Regions from separate parts of the Shewanella sp. MR-4 genome, predicted to be linked through region 2. Evidence: riboswitches for the same ligand, from Rfam matches in the RefSeq annotation. Region 2 holds a riboswitch; the other holds the start of a gene.
What was found. Region 2 has a riboswitch for thiamine pyrophosphate ahead of thiC (phosphomethylpyrimidine synthase ThiC). Riboswitches for the same ligand answer to the same signal wherever they lie in the genome.

Region 1 (7,559 bases), 520 kb from region 2:
AGCCAATGATGACATGCAGGGTTTTAAGCCCGATTTTACCGGAGAGTTCGGTAATGCCTAAGTCACTGCGAAACATCATCATGCCTCCAATGATGAGCATGGCGAGCACAAGAATAAGATTGATCCAATGAAAGAGGCGGGTAGGTCTGTCCCATACCCGATATGATTGCATTTCGATTGATGTTGGCTGTTGATTGGGCATGATATTTCCTTATAGTTTGTGTCGTTTTATTTTACGCCTTTCAATTATGAATAGCGCATTATTTTCAGTTTAGATTCAGCCTTCTGATTGACAATGTTCGGCGCTAAAGTTGCAGAAGTTTTTGATTTGCGTACGGTAAATATTTTTATCGTAAGTCTTTTGAATCTGTTTTATCTAATGCTAATATCGTGTGCACGGTAGACTTGGAAGTCTATTGAACGGATGTTGAAGTGGTATTGAGAGATGTTTCATCTTTCAAAATGAATAATCGTTAACCAGACAGGGAGTGAGCAGGATGTTCAAAATATTACATTGGATTGTAGTGTCAAGATCACAAGTGCTGATGGAATTACTGGCAGGACGCTGGCCACAGGAATTTCTGGTGAAGCTATCGCAGGTGAACCCTGACGAGATGTGTGATCAAATCAAAGATAACCAAGCTTCCATGGTGGTGATTGATCTTTCCACCGTCGACCTTCAGAAAGCCTATCAATTTCAACGCTTGCTCGCCCGCGAACACCCGAGTGTGCGAGTCGTCTATATCCAATTTCCTAAGCAGGTTGATGCCCGTTTCTTAATGCAAGCCTCGACTACGGCTGGGGTGTTTTATCTGGATGCAGGACTGACTGAAATCAGCCTTGGCCTCTCCAACATCCTACGTGGACACAGAGTGATCCCTATCCAATTGGTGAACGGGGTGAATGATGACTTTGGACTGTTCGAAGATACCGAGCCATTAACTATCCGTGAGCGCGAAGTGTTACAAGCCCTGCTGTCTGGCAGCACTAACCTCGATATCGCCAATCAATTGTTTGTGAGTGAAAGCACCATTAAGACTCACTTGTACCGTGTCTTCCGTAAGATTGGTGTGTCTAGCCGTGGTCAAGCCATCGCTTGGGCGCAAACCTATTTACACGATGTGGTGGTGTAACCCATTGTTGATGGGTCGCTAAGCCAATATTCAATTACACAAACAAAGAAACAAATAGAAAGGGGCAATCGTCGATACGATTGCCCCTTTTGTGCTTTATGGGTTAAAGACTAATACATTAAAGATCAACGACCTAGCCAAGCGTGGAGCTTATCTTTATCTGTGATGCTTAAGGCAACCGTATCCTTTGGCGCCTCGGCAATAATCAGTTCTCCCGTCATCAATTCATCGCGTCTAAACCAATGCAGGCTTAGGCGTTGTCCGAGTGGGTATTGCTGAAGCAGCGCTTCAAATTGACCTGTCACCTGCAGATTATCCGCCGCAATTAAGATATCTCCGGCGCTTAAGCCCGCAAGGTGCGCAGGGCTGCCTTGGGCGACAGTGGTTACTTTAAGGCCGATTGGTGCGGCTTGAGTCTTAGCACCAAAGGCAATCTCATACCCTTTGGCCGAGCCACCGCCGACATCCTGTGCGCCTTGGCTCGCTCTCAGTGTCAATTCAACCCCAAACTCGGCCAGTAGCGGTGCCAGCGGGATATCGTCGGTATTGTCTAAATAGGCGAAGAGATCTTGGCAATCGCGCCCCAATAAGCGTTCAACAATCCTTTGATGACATTCATCCGTGGTGCCGCGATTTTGCAGGGCATATTCCTGCCACAGAATGGTCATTAGATCGTCGAGGTTGTATTTTCCTTGAGTCTCGCTTCTGAGGGTTAAATCCAGATACAGGGCAAACAGGGCGCCCTTAGTGTAATAACTGATAATTGCGTTTTGGGCGTTCTCATCCTGTTTGTAGAACTTAGTCCAAGCGTTAAAACTCGAGTCCTTAATGCTTTGTTTAAAGCGGCCTTGACTGCGGTATACCCGGGTAAAGGTTTCGCTCAGCATATCTAAGTAGCTTTGCTCATCGACTAAGCCTGCGCGATAGGTAAGGAAATCATCATAATAGGAGGTGATGCCCTCATAGGCCCACAGCTGCGGCGTATAGGTTTCCGCCTCGAGTTGATAGGGTAAGAAGCATTCTGGCTTGATGCGCTTGACATTCCAGCTGTGGAAATATTCATGGCTGCAGAGCGATAAATAGGTGCGGTAGTCATTATTAATCGGCGCATCCATCGACAGCGGTAAATCCTTGCGCGAGCACATGAGTGCTGTCGATGCCCTGTGTTCCAAACCTCCAAAGCCATTGTCGAGCACTGTTGTCATAAACAGATAACGTTCGAAGGGCGCTGGCGTGCCAAACAGCTTGATTTGATATTCGCAAATCGCCTTTAAATCTTGGCAGAGTCTCGGCATATGGGCGCGGTGGCGACCGTTTAGTACGATATCGTGTCTTACGCCGCAGGCTTCAAAACTAGCGTGGGTGAATAGGCCCATCTCAACCGGATGATCGATAAGTTCGTCATAGCTTTGCGCGCAAAACTCACCAAAGGCAAATTCATCGCCACTTTGGCGTGTCATGCTAGTAGCGAGTCGCCATTCGTTTAGGCTTGGCTCGGTCGGCGCCGCCATTGTTACTGTGTGTAAACCTGCCTCAAAGCCGTGGGCGGCTAAAAACACACTGCTGCCGTTAAAGAAACCGTGGGTCATATCGAGGTGCGCGGTGCGTACCGACAAGTCCCAAGCATAAACTTGATAGGTTAAGGTAAGTTGGGTGCAGAGATGTTCGACCGACCAGGTTTGTTTATCCAGTTGAGTGAGCTTAAGCGGCTCGCCGTTATCGCCTGTGGCTTTAAGGTCGATAATATTCTTGGCAAAATCCCGCACCATATAACTGCCGGGAAGCCACGCGGGCAGGCTAAAAACTTGCTTAGGGTGAGGCTTTTGTACCGTCATGGTGACGGCGAACAAGTGCGCCTTGGGATCGACGGGAATGATGTGATAGTGGATCATAATTTATCCTGTAAAACCGATGCGTTTTAATGGGCGTCATGCTGCCAAAAATGCGCACAACAGGCAAATGAAACGCAAAATATCTGGAGACACAAAGCGTTGAATTGCTAGTATACTATCCCAATTAACCCAAGGAGGACTCCCCATGGCCGAAGAAACCATTTTCAGCAAAATTATCCGCCGCGAAATTCCCGCCGACATCCTGTATCAAGACGAGCTGGTGACCGCATTTAGAGACATCTCACCAAAGGCGCCAACCCATATTCTGATTGTGCCGAATCATTTGATCCCAACTGCAAATGATATGAAAGCCTCGGATGAACCTGCACTCGGCCGGATGATGACAGTGGCGGCTAAACTGGCGGCAGAGGCGGGGATTGCCAAAGATGGTTATCGTTTGATCATGAACTGCAACAAACATGGCGGACAAGAAGTGTACCATATCCATATTCATCTCGTTGGCGGAGAGCCACTGGGACCCATGTTGAGCCAAGGTCAATGAAGGTAAATCCTGATTTTTTTCCGCTGACTCAAATGGCGCAGCGATTTGTCGATCAGCTCGCCCAGTGCCGTCGCTTAGGGTTAACCGTGCTCGAAGCCAGTGAGCACCACGTACTGATTGAGTTGCCCTATAGCACTGAGTTAATTGGTTATCCCGATACGGGTGTTATCCACGGCGGGGTGATAACCACCCTGATGGACACCGCCTGTGGCAGCGCGGTGGTGAGTGCGATTTTTCAAAAATATCAATCCTTAGAAATTTCGCCCACCCTCGACTTACGGGTCGATTATATGAAGCCCGCCCAGCCCCATAAGCCAGTTTATGGCTTTGCGGAATGCTATAAGTTGTCATCTAATATCGCCTTTACCCGCGCCATCGCCTATCAGGACAGCATCGATGATCCTATCGCCCATGCGGTGGGCTCTTTTATGCGGATCAGCCCCGAAATGGTGGGCGATGCATTTAGACAAGCCTTGATGGGAGAAGCCGTGCCGCCCTTAGGAGAGACAGATGAACTCAAATAAGCCGACCGAGCAGAAAACCCTCGATGTGCAGGGAATTGTAAAACGCGCCACCGAGCTGAATGACTTTGGTCATCTACTCGAACATGTGCCCTATGCTAAGTTTATTGGTATGAAGGTCGAGCGCTTTGGCGACGAGCTGATTTTCAAACTCCCCGCTAAGGACGACAATATCGGTAATCCCATCCTGCCCGCGATTCATGGTGGGGTAATTGCTGGTTTTATGGAAATGTCAGCCATAGTGCAATTAATGGTGTTTATGCAAACGGCAAAAGTGCCAAAAGTAGTTGATTTCTCGATTGATTACCTGCGAGCAGGCCTGCATAAGGACAGTTTTGCCGAATGTCGTATCACCCGTCAGGGGCGACGGGTCGCCAACGTGAATATCAATTGTTGGCAAACCAATCGTAAGCAGTTGATCGCAACCGCAAGGGCGCACTTTTTAATCGATTAATCGCGAGGGCGGGGCAGGATGAGCACGTTTTGCCGATGACTATGTTAAGCATAAGTTCAGCTGGCGTCGCGTAGTGTCATTGCCCATCCGTTGTTCGGCACCTAGGTTTTTGTGAGTGAGGGAAAACAAAATGAAAGCAATTTACAGTGGATTAATCTTGGCTGCAGCACTGACACTCGGTGCCTGTACTAATACGGCGGGCATTTCGGTGAACTCACTGGGAGAAACCCGCGTCGATAGCAAAAGTTTTGCCCGTGATATCAGTGTTGAAGGGGTTGAGGCGCGCCGTGTTGGCGATCTTATCCAAGGTTCGGCGTTGATTGTCAGCAAGTCCTCAAGCGATATGCGAGTGCAATATAAGTTCACTTGGTATGATGCCAGCGGCTTTACCATCGAAGATGAAGCCACCAGTTGGAAATCGGTGAAATTACACGGTAAACAACAGCTACAAGTGTCGGCCGTAGCCCCAAATGCGCAAGTGGCGAAATTCGATGTTTATGTGCGCGAGACCTATTCAAACTAATGTTTTGCGAGTGTTAGTGTGAATGTGAGTGTGGGCTAAAGAATACAGCGGCATTTCATTACGCTAACCCCCAGTCGATATCGATTAAACGGCCATTAAGCCAAAAAATGCCAGCAATGCTGGCATTTTTAATTTCAAAGTGTCTTTCTTTCCTGCTTGTCATGTATACTTAGCGCCGCCAAGGGGTGTTTGCCAACAAAGTGGCAGACTGAGATGTCATCAGACGAACCCTTAGAACCTGATCCGGCTAATACCGGCGTAGGAATGGGCCAATCAACAGCACACTTCTGAATCGCTTATTCGTTGCCGGATCTCAAACATGTATTTGAGGTCCTATGTATAACAAAAAGTCTACCAAGAGTTCCAACTTCTCCTTTTCGTTAACGCGTGCGCCATTAGCGCTGGCCATTTCGGCTGCGTTAAGCACGGCCGCATGGGCGCAAACCGATGCTATCGATAAACCTGAGCCTAGCAATGATATGGAAATCATGGTGGTGACTGCGGATTTTCGCAGTGCCAGTTTAGAAAAAATGCCATCGAGCATTACCGTTATCGATGCCCAGCAAATCCAAGATGAAAGCGCCCAACACTTTGAAGACGTGATGAATTCCATCGCTAACTTTAACTGGTCGGGTGGCAGCTCACGTCCTAAGTATTTCCAGATCCGTGGCGTAGGGGAGCAGGAGCAATATCAAGGTGCACCTAACTCATCTGTGGGTTATATCATTGATGATATTGATTTATCTGGTATTGGCATGGTGTCGAGTATGTACGATCTGCAGCAGGTCGAAGTGTTACGCGGCCCGCAGGGTACCCGCTATGGCGCCAATGCGTTAGCGGGCTTGATTTACCTTAAGAGTAATGACCCGACCGATGTGTTTGAACATGGCGCCGAGGCCTCTTTAGGCAATGACGATTTGCAAACCTTTAGCGGTTTTAGCTCAGGGCCGTTAACCGATTCGGGTAAATTGTTGTACCGTGTGTCGCTGCAGCAACATCAACAAAACGGTTATCGCGATAATCTGTATTTAAATAAAGAAGATACCAATGGTCGTGATGAATTTACTGGTCGCGCTAAATTACGCTGGTATGCCACCGACAATCTGCAACTCGATTTAACTCTGCTGCATGCCGATTTTGATAACGGCTACGATGCCTGGAGCTTAACCAACGATCCTAAACATACTATTTCGGATCAGCCGGGTGTCGATAGCCAGCGCACCACGGGCGCAGGATTTAAAGCAACTTACTCGGGCGCTGAGTCGTTTGAGTTAACCTCGCTGACTTCATTTGCCAATACCGATCACCATTATAGTTACGATGGCGATTGGGCGAACCCTGAATATTGGGCCTCCAAGCAATGTGAGGATGAGGGCAATCTCGCCCCTTGTCAGTACGATTACTTCTGGGACAAAACCGGTCAGCGTAAGACCTTATCCCAAGAGTTCCGCTTAAGCTCGACCGACCAAGGTCGTATTTTTGCCGGCTCAACCGACTGGTTACTTGGGGTTTATGCGATGAACCTTAAAGAAGATAACCAACTGTATTCTGAATATAATACTTGGCCCGATGAGGTGTTAGATTCCGAATATGAAGCAACTAATTACGCCGTATTTGGTCAGCTGGATACGGATTTAGGCGCCGATTATGCCTTGTCTGTGGGGCTGCGTGTTGAGCGTCGCAATAGCCACTACTCAGACACTAACAATGATAATTTTGATCCGAGTGAAACCATGTGGGGCGGCCATATTGCGCTGAGCAAAGTGCTGAATGAATCCCATAATGTGTACGCCCGTGTGGCGCGCGGTTACAAGGCGGGCGGTTTTAACATGACCTTGCCAGTCGAACTCAATGATAAAAAAGAGTTTGATACCGAAACCCTATACAACTACGAAATCGGTCTTAAATCCCATTGGTTTGAAGGGCTTATCGATACGAATCTGGCGCTGTTCTATATGGACAGACAGGATCAGCAAGTGGCCGCATCCCAGCAAGATCCTAACAAGCCACAACGCTTTATCCTCTACACTGAAAATGCGGGTAGCTCACACAACTACGGTGCCGAGTTGGACGCCACTTGGTATGCCACCGATAATCTCCAGTTTTACTCAAGCCTAGGTTGGTTAGAGACGGCGTACGGCGATTACCAGTACCAAGATAAATACGGTAGCGATGTGGATTTAACGGGTCGCGATTTGGCCCATTCACCACACTTGACCTACAGCTTAGGCGGCACCTATCGTGCGAACTCGGGTTGGTTTGCCAACGTCAACATGAGTGGTAAGAGTGAGTTTTACTACTCAGACAGCAACGACTCGCGCTCTGAGCCATACACCATTGTGAATGCGCGCTTAGGTTACGAGGCGAGTGCTTGGTCGGCGTATTTATGGGGCCGCAACCTGTTCGATGAAGAATATGGTGTGCGTGGTTTCTATTTTGGCAATGAGCCGGATAACGGCTGGGCGGAAAAGCAATATATCCGCTACGGCGACCCACGCCAAATTGGGGTCACACTAAACGTTAAGTTTATGTAA
Region 2 (7,559 bases):
TTTATCCACTCTTGTTCACCCCAAGGTTGCTGCCATTTTTCATTGGCACTGGCGGTGTGGCTCGATTTGATGCGAAGACCTTGGCCTAATTCGCCCAATGAGGCAAAGACTAACCCTAAGCGGCTCGGTTCGATAATCGATTTGCCATGAAAATGGACTTGGTATTCGGGACGGCCCGTATCATCACTCAGACTCAAGACGATTTGCTTATCGGGGGAGCTCAGGTTGAGGGTCTGTGCTGCGGCACTGGTGCAGAGCAGGCTGCCAATGCTGAGTGCTAGCAAGCTGGGCGTGAATAGGCTGGCGGCCCAATGGCGGCTATTTCGCATTGGCGAGTTGATGTGGCGTGCGTGGGTAAGAGGATTGCTGAACATTCCCTGATCCTTGTTTTTATAGTGAATATGGGTCAATGCATACTAGTGGCGATGGGTTTTTGCTCGCAATGCTTTGCATACGTATTCACCATAGTGAGCGGGTAGGCGGCTGGCCGAACGCAAGGCGTAAAGAGTAAAGATATGGGTTTTAACTGTTGACTCGGGTAGAATGCGCGGCTTTCTTGGCTTTCTTATTTTGTTTAAGGCGCTTAAGGCGCTTAAGGCGTAAGCCGATATGAGCAGCGATATCAACGCGTTTGGGAGTGAGCGGTGAAAATCAGTCAGCGATTACAGCAGATCAATCAGATGGTGGGGCCGGGGTACGATCATATCTGGGACTGCTGCTGCGATCATGGCTTACTCGGCATGCTGTTACTGCAAAGAAATGCCGCACCTAAGGTGCATTTTGTCGATTGTGTCGCGCCCTTGATGCAGCAACTCAGTCTTGAGTTAGCAAGGTTTTTCCCTCCGTTACCAATCTCAAACGTTCAAAATGCAACTGAGCAAACCACAACTGAGCAAACCACCCATGCCCAGAGTGAATGGCAAGTGCATTGCCTCGATGTGGCGGCCTTGCCACTGGCGCAATACGGCAAGCAAGCCAAACACTTAGTAATTATTGCGGGTGTCGGTGGTGAGTTATTGGTTAAATTGGTGCGCAGTATTGTGGCGAATCAGCAAAGTCAAAGTGATGCTCACAGTGGAAATGATTCGAGTAATCATGACCTTAGTCAAGGCGCCCGCCAGCTCGAATTTATTTTGTGTCCCGTGCATCATCATTACCATGTGCGCAGCGCGTTGGCGGAATTGGGCTTATCCCTTAAAGATGAATATTTACTCGAAGAAAACCAACGTTTCTACGAGATACTGCATTTAACTCAGGCAAATGCCAGCTCAAAGACGAATACCTGCTCAAAAATAACTGAAGCTGTGCCCTTAAGTGCGACGGGCTCAATCATGTGGCAAGGGTTAGATGCGGATAAAACCCGTCAGGCCAAGCGTTATCTTGACCAAACCATAGGTCATTATCAGCGTATTCCTGAGCATCGTATGCCCAACAAACCCCAAATTGTGGCGGCCTATCAGCACATTTTGCAGCAACTGAATTGTTAACCCTATAGGTCAAATGCGCCCATTGAGCGCTACATCCTGGCGTTAAAACGGTTTTGCTCTGTAAATCCATCGAGTTGGTTTATGCTAATAGGCCGTTAATCTTGAGTTTTATTATGCGTTTATTGAAGTCCACCCAAGCTGCCAATCTCAATCTTAAACAGGCGAAGATTTTTTATCGTCAAGCCGCCCGCGCCATAGTGCTGTCGGGGGAAGATATTTTGCTGCTCTATACCCAGAAATATCGGGATTATGGTTTGCCTGGCGGTGGGGTGGATAAGGGCGAGAGCCTCGAAGTTGGACTTATCCGCGAATTGCAAGAAGAAACCGGCGCCATTGCCGCCAGAGTGTTAGCACCCTTTGGCCGTTATGAGGAATATCGTTCCTGGTTTCGTGAGGGGGCAAACGTGATGCATATGGACTCTTACTGCTATCTTTGCGAAATCGATATGAGCCTTGGCGAACGTGGTTTGGGTGAGCCAAGACTCGAAGCCCATGAGATAAAAAACGGGATGCGACCAGAGTGGATCAATATCCATCAAGCGATTGCCCATAATGAAGCGATCCTACGGACGTTTGCCAATAAAGGGCAATCCATCGATAGGGAAACCTTTCTGCTCAAACGAATCGTTGAAGAATTACTGTAGAGAGCCATGCTCGATGGTCTTATTGGCTCAAAAAGCGCAGACATAAAAAAGCCATCTAAGGATGGCTTGTGAAGAAAGGCAGTCTTAGCGGCTAGATCACGGTTAAATAAATACAAAAGAAATGGCTCATCGCTCCCGCCAACACAAATAAATGCCAAATTGCATGGTTGTACGGAATGCGTTTACCGACATAGAAGATCACCCCTAAGGTGTAAAACAACCCACCCAATAGCAGAAGCTTAAATCCTAGCGGTGACATCGCCGCCGTCAAATCGCCAATCACAGTTACACACAGCCATCCCATCGCCAGATAGAGCACGAGACTGAGCTTTTTAAAGCGATGAATAAATAAGGTTTTAAATAGAATGCCACCAATGGCCAAAGACCAAATCGCCGTGAGGATAATGGTCGATAGCTCTCCCTGCAGACTGATTAACATTAGTGGCGTATAAGTGCCCGCAATTAAGCAGTAGATGGCACAATGGTCAGCAATCTTGAGTTTATGTTTCCAGCCTACGTGTGTCACGCTGTGATACAAGGTAGAACTTAAAAACAACAGGATGAGGCTTGCACCATAAATAATAACACCTGTGAGCTGAATGTTGGTGAGGTGGTCGGCGCCTTTAAGGATCATAAACACTAAGCCTACTACGCCCGCGATCACCCCTAGGCCATGACTTATGCTATTGGCTATCTCTTCACTAAGGCTATACCCACTGATATTCAATGGTTTTTCATGACTCATTTGCGGCTCTATCAAACTCTGGCTTGGCATGCTGTTGATCCACTCGATGGCGATAATGACTGAGTCTATCAGTTGGTCAATTGGAAAGCCATAATTAGCTTACACGTGTAAGCTAATTTATTTTAGGGTTTACACTATCAACTGAGACTTAGGCGAACTCTTATCTAGTTGTACAACATTATGGTGCCTGTTTACGACTGATTAATGTCAACGCCTTGGAACTTTGTGCGGTGCGCTTTCTCTAATCCCCCGTAGTAATCATGGATTTGTTAAGTACTTTGTCCATAAAGTACTAAGGGATGGATTTTGCCTGTTCGTTCGACTATTACCCCAGAAGATGATCTCAGTTTTGTTGCGCACAGCCGTGTGACAAACGATGAGACTGTCGCATTTTGTGCTACCTCTTTTAGCGCCCATGCAGAGCCTTTGGGGAGTGCAATAAACCTCAATTTGAATGAGGCTAACCAAAGAGAGAGCGATAGTGCATTCCAACCCCATTCAGGCTTAAGTTGGCGAGAGTGGTCGCATTATTTCAATCTTAAGCTATTACTTTGGGTCATCCTGGGCCATGGCTTACTGCTGTTATTATTAATTTTTTTATGGCGAACCCAGTCGGAGCAGTTAGGGCTGTCGTTTAGCGAATCTTCAGCCAATGCACGAACTGCAACCAAAGCATTAAAGGCATATTTTATTTATGCGCCGCCAACGCAAACCGCTCCTGCTGGTTCGGCTAAAGATCCTTCTGTGGAAGAGCCTGCGGTTTCTAGCGAGCCGATAACTTCACCGCCTAATACGGTAAAGCCGATGCCAAAACCCACTGAGCAGATTACAAAACCTCCTGAAGTCAGTGCCCAATTATCAAAAGTAAAAGCATCAAAAGCACCAGTATCAAGCACATCAGCGCCTAACGCCTCAACTCAGGGCCAAACCCAGCAGAGTGCAAAAGAGGCTGTTAAGCCTCAAAAGGTAGAAACCCAATCAAGCTCGGCACAAGCGGTAAGTACAGAGCCGTCAGCGGCAATTGGGCAAAGCGGCGGGGCGGCTGGTAGCGTGGGATTATTTACTCAGCGCTATTTTGAACGCCAGCGTGAGCAAGCCTTGGATGATTTAGTGTTAGAACAAGCAAATCATTACAGCAAACGGTCGAATTTGTCTGAAATGAGCCCTGAGATGGAGGTACTGATTGTGCCCAATGCAGACGATTTTAGCGGCCCCACCAGTTTGGATTTAGAACTGGATCCCAATCGAATTGTCCGTAAAGGAGATACCTGCTATAGGGTCGTTAAGGTGGGCACCCAAATTAATCCCTATGCCGAGAATTTAGGTTTCCCCTTTGATTGCAGTGGCAAGAAAATGAACCAAGAAATTGATGATGCCATTAAGGCGCAGCTCGATAAAATGATGGTAAAGCGGCCAAAAGGTTAAAAAATAGTGATGATAAATTTTCACTGAAAATAATTGAAAACATGAAAAGCAAAAGGTGTTGAAGTTTAACTTATTTAAATACAAATGGTTATGCATTCTTTGTTTTTGATTGATAATTTATTTTTTATTCTGAAATTACGCTTGTTTGTTCACTGCGCTTCTGCCTATACTTTTGCCCATCTTGTCGGAGTGCCTCTTGGCTGAGACCGTTTATTCGGGATCCGTTGAACCTGATCAGGTTAAAACCTGCGAAGGAAACAAGCATAATAACATCCATTAAATCGTATCAGCGGCCACCTTTTGCCCTGTATTAACCCATCGATTTAGTCGTTATTGAGTCCGTAAACCCGCTTAGGGTTTGCAAGGCTCGGCTTCAACACTCAAGTCTCCAGACAAGCAACCCCATTTTTATTTGTTAAAGTGAGATTGCTTATGTCCAGTTTAGAATCGTCCTCAGAATCGATTGCCGTTAATGCCCAAGGGCAAACGAGCCGCCGTGCGGCGCGCGCCCAGGCGCAAGCCTTTATCGATACCCTTAAACCATTACAACACCCTAATTCGCAAAAGTTATATTTGCAGGGAAGCCGTGAGGATCTCCGTGTAGGGATGCGGCAAATTCTGCAAACCGATACACGGATTGGCGGCACTGCGACCGCGCCCATAGTCGAGAAAAACCCTCCCATTCCTGTGTATGACTGCGCCGGTCCTTATTCCGATCCGGCTGCGCAAATTAACGTGCGCCAAGGCTTAGCCAAACTCAGATTACCTTGGATTATCGAGCGCCAAGATACCGAAGTGCTTGATTGTGCAACCTCAGATTTTACCCAGCAACGCCTCAAGGATGATGGGCTCGATCATCTGCGTTTCGAAGCCGGCTCAAGTGCGATTGTTCGTCCTCGCCGTGCCTTACCGGGTAAACGCGTGAGCCAATTACACTATGCCCGCCAAGGGATTATTACCCCTGAAATGGAATATGTTGCGATTCGAGAAAATATGGCGCTCGCCGAGGTGCAAGATGAAATCTTAAACCGCCGTGGCCAAGGTGAATCCTTCGGCGCTGTGATTGGTAAACCGATTACCCCAGAGTTTGTCCGCGATGAAATTGCCCGTGGCCGCGCGATTATTCCGTTAAATATCAATCATCCAGAAGCCGAGCCTATGATTATTGGTCGTAACTTCTTAGTGAAAGTGAATGCCAATATCGGTAACTCGGCGGTCACGTCCTCCATCGAGGAGGAAGTCGAAAAGCTAGTCTGGTCAACCCGTTGGGGCGCAGACACTGTGATGGACTTGTCCACTGGGCGCTATATCCATGAAACCCGCGAATGGATCATCCGCAACTCGCCAGTGCCTATTGGCACAGTGCCGATTTATCAAGCACTTGAAAAAGTGAATGGGGTTGCAGAACACCTGACCTGGGAAGTATTTCGCGATACCTTGATTGAGCAAGCGGAGCAGGGCGTCGATTACTTCACCATCCACGCGGGCGTGTTATTGCGCTATGTACCCATGACCGCCAAACGGGTGACTGGAATTGTGTCCCGCGGCGGCTCGATTATGGCTAAATGGTGCTTGAGCCACCATCAAGAAAACTTCCTCTATACCCATTTTCGTGAGATTTGCGAGCTGTGCGTGGCCTACGATGTGTCGCTGTCATTAGGCGATGGTATGCGTCCAGGCTCGATTGCCGATGCCAATGATGAGGCGCAGTTTGCCGAGCTTGAGACCTTAGGCGAGTTGGTCAAAATCGCTTGGGAATACGATGTGCAGACCATTATCGAAGGGCCTGGACATATCCCGATGCAACTTATCAAAGAGAATATGGATAAGCAGCTTATTCACTGTGCCGAGGCGCCGTTTTATACTCTAGGTCCACAAATTACTGATATTGCGCCGGGTTACGATCACTTCACCTCTGGGATAGGTGCGGCGATGATCGCATGGTATGGCTGCGCCATGCTCTGCTATGTGACGCCGAAAGAACACTTAGGTTTGCCCAATAAGCAGGACGTCAAACAAGGGCTGATTGCCTACAAGATTGCCGCCCATGCCGCCGATATTGCTAAGGGCCACCCAGGCGCGCAGATCCGCGACAATGCATTATCCAAGGCGCGTTTTGAATTCCGTTGGGAAGACCAATATAACCTGGGACTCGACCCTGATACCGCCCGAGCCTATCACGATGAATCTCTGCCACAGGAGTCGGCCAAGGTTGCGCACTTTTGCTCTATGTGTGGCCCAAAGTTCTGCTCGATGAAGATCACCCAAGATGTGCGCGACTATGCGGCAAGTTTAGCGGCGGGTACGTTGTCAGTGGCTTCGTCAAGCCAAAATGTTGAGAGCGCTGAAGCGCTTGCATCGATAAACCCTGCTCAACAAGGGCAATCAAACACTGAGGCACTCCAGCAAATCAGAGTCAAAACCCAAGATGAATTAGCGGCGGCCATGGCGCAAAAATCGGCCGAGTTTGCGGCTTCCGGCGCCAAACTGTATCTGCCGCTGGGCGATGCTAATACAGCAAATACAGCCAACGAATCGGCCAAGCAGCAGGATGGGACAGAGCTCAGACCGACAGCACAGGTTGCGGAGGTTTGATCATGACCCCTGCTAAAGATATTAGCCAGGTGGCGCCTAAACCTATCGTCTGGACCATTGCGGGTTCAGACAGCGGTGGCGGCGCGGGGATCCAAGCCGACTTAGCCACCATCAAGGATTTGGGCGGCCATGGATGCAGCGTGATCACCACGTTAACGGCCCAAAGTTCGGTGGCGGTGGAGTTAGTTGAGCCTGTGAGTGAGGCAATGTTACTCACACAGCTCTCGACCCTGTTAGCCGATCTACCGCCTCAGGCGATTAAGATTGGTTTACTCGCAAATCAGCAGCAACTGCACTTAGTTGCCGACTGGTTGGCTGGTTTTAAAACCCAATTTCCACTCGTCCCCGTTATTCTCGACCCTGTGATGGTTGCAAGCTGTGGTGATGAGTTAGGTGATAAGAGCACTGCAAGTAAACCTCTGGATTTTACTCCCTTTAAGGGCTTGATTAGCCTGATAACGCCGAATGTGCAGGAGTTGGCAAGGCTAACTGCCGCCACAGACAAACAAGCGTCAGCAATACACACAAAAGCAGAATTCGCCGCTGCGGCAATGCAACTCTCAGCGCAATTAGCGTGCAGCGTATTAGCCAAGGGCGGCGATATTGATTTTGCGGCTCAAGCAAGTGATGGCATTAACACCAGTGATCTCTTAAGCGATCACA

Region 1: another riboswitch for thiamine pyrophosphate. It lies ahead of SHEWMR4_RS12145 (TonB-dependent receptor); the one in region 2 lies ahead of thiC (phosphomethylpyrimidine synthase ThiC).

What each region holds. Positions count from the first base shown of each region.
Region 1 is NC_008321.1:2,756,136-2,763,694, reverse strand. It holds gene SHEWMR4_RS12180 (cytochrome b/b6 domain-containing protein) at 1-202, opposite strand, end outside; gene SHEWMR4_RS12175 (LuxR C-terminal-related transcriptional regulator) at 498-1,133, shown strand; gene SHEWMR4_RS12170 (M61 family metallopeptidase) at 1,259-3,025, opposite strand; gene hinT (purine nucleoside phosphoramidase) at 3,171-3,527, shown strand; gene SHEWMR4_RS12160 (PaaI family thioesterase) at 3,524-4,051, shown strand; gene SHEWMR4_RS12155 (PaaI family thioesterase) at 4,038-4,502, shown strand; gene SHEWMR4_RS12150 (YcfL family protein) at 4,633-5,025, shown strand; TPP riboswitch at 5,197-5,307, shown strand; gene SHEWMR4_RS12145 (TonB-dependent receptor) at 5,361-7,559, shown strand.
Region 2 is NC_008321.1:2,234,864-2,242,422, forward strand. It holds gene SHEWMR4_RS09880 (glycoside hydrolase family 97 protein) at 1-329, opposite strand, end outside; gene SHEWMR4_RS09885 (tRNA (adenine(22)-N(1))-methyltransferase) at 645-1,487, shown strand; gene SHEWMR4_RS09890 (NUDIX hydrolase) at 1,601-2,131, shown strand; gene trhA (PAQR family membrane homeostasis protein TrhA) at 2,223-2,906, opposite strand; gene SHEWMR4_RS09900 (hypothetical protein) at 3,183-4,301, shown strand; TPP riboswitch at 4,477-4,575, shown strand; gene thiC (phosphomethylpyrimidine synthase ThiC) at 4,734-6,896, shown strand; gene thiE (thiamine phosphate synthase) at 6,899-7,559, shown strand, end outside.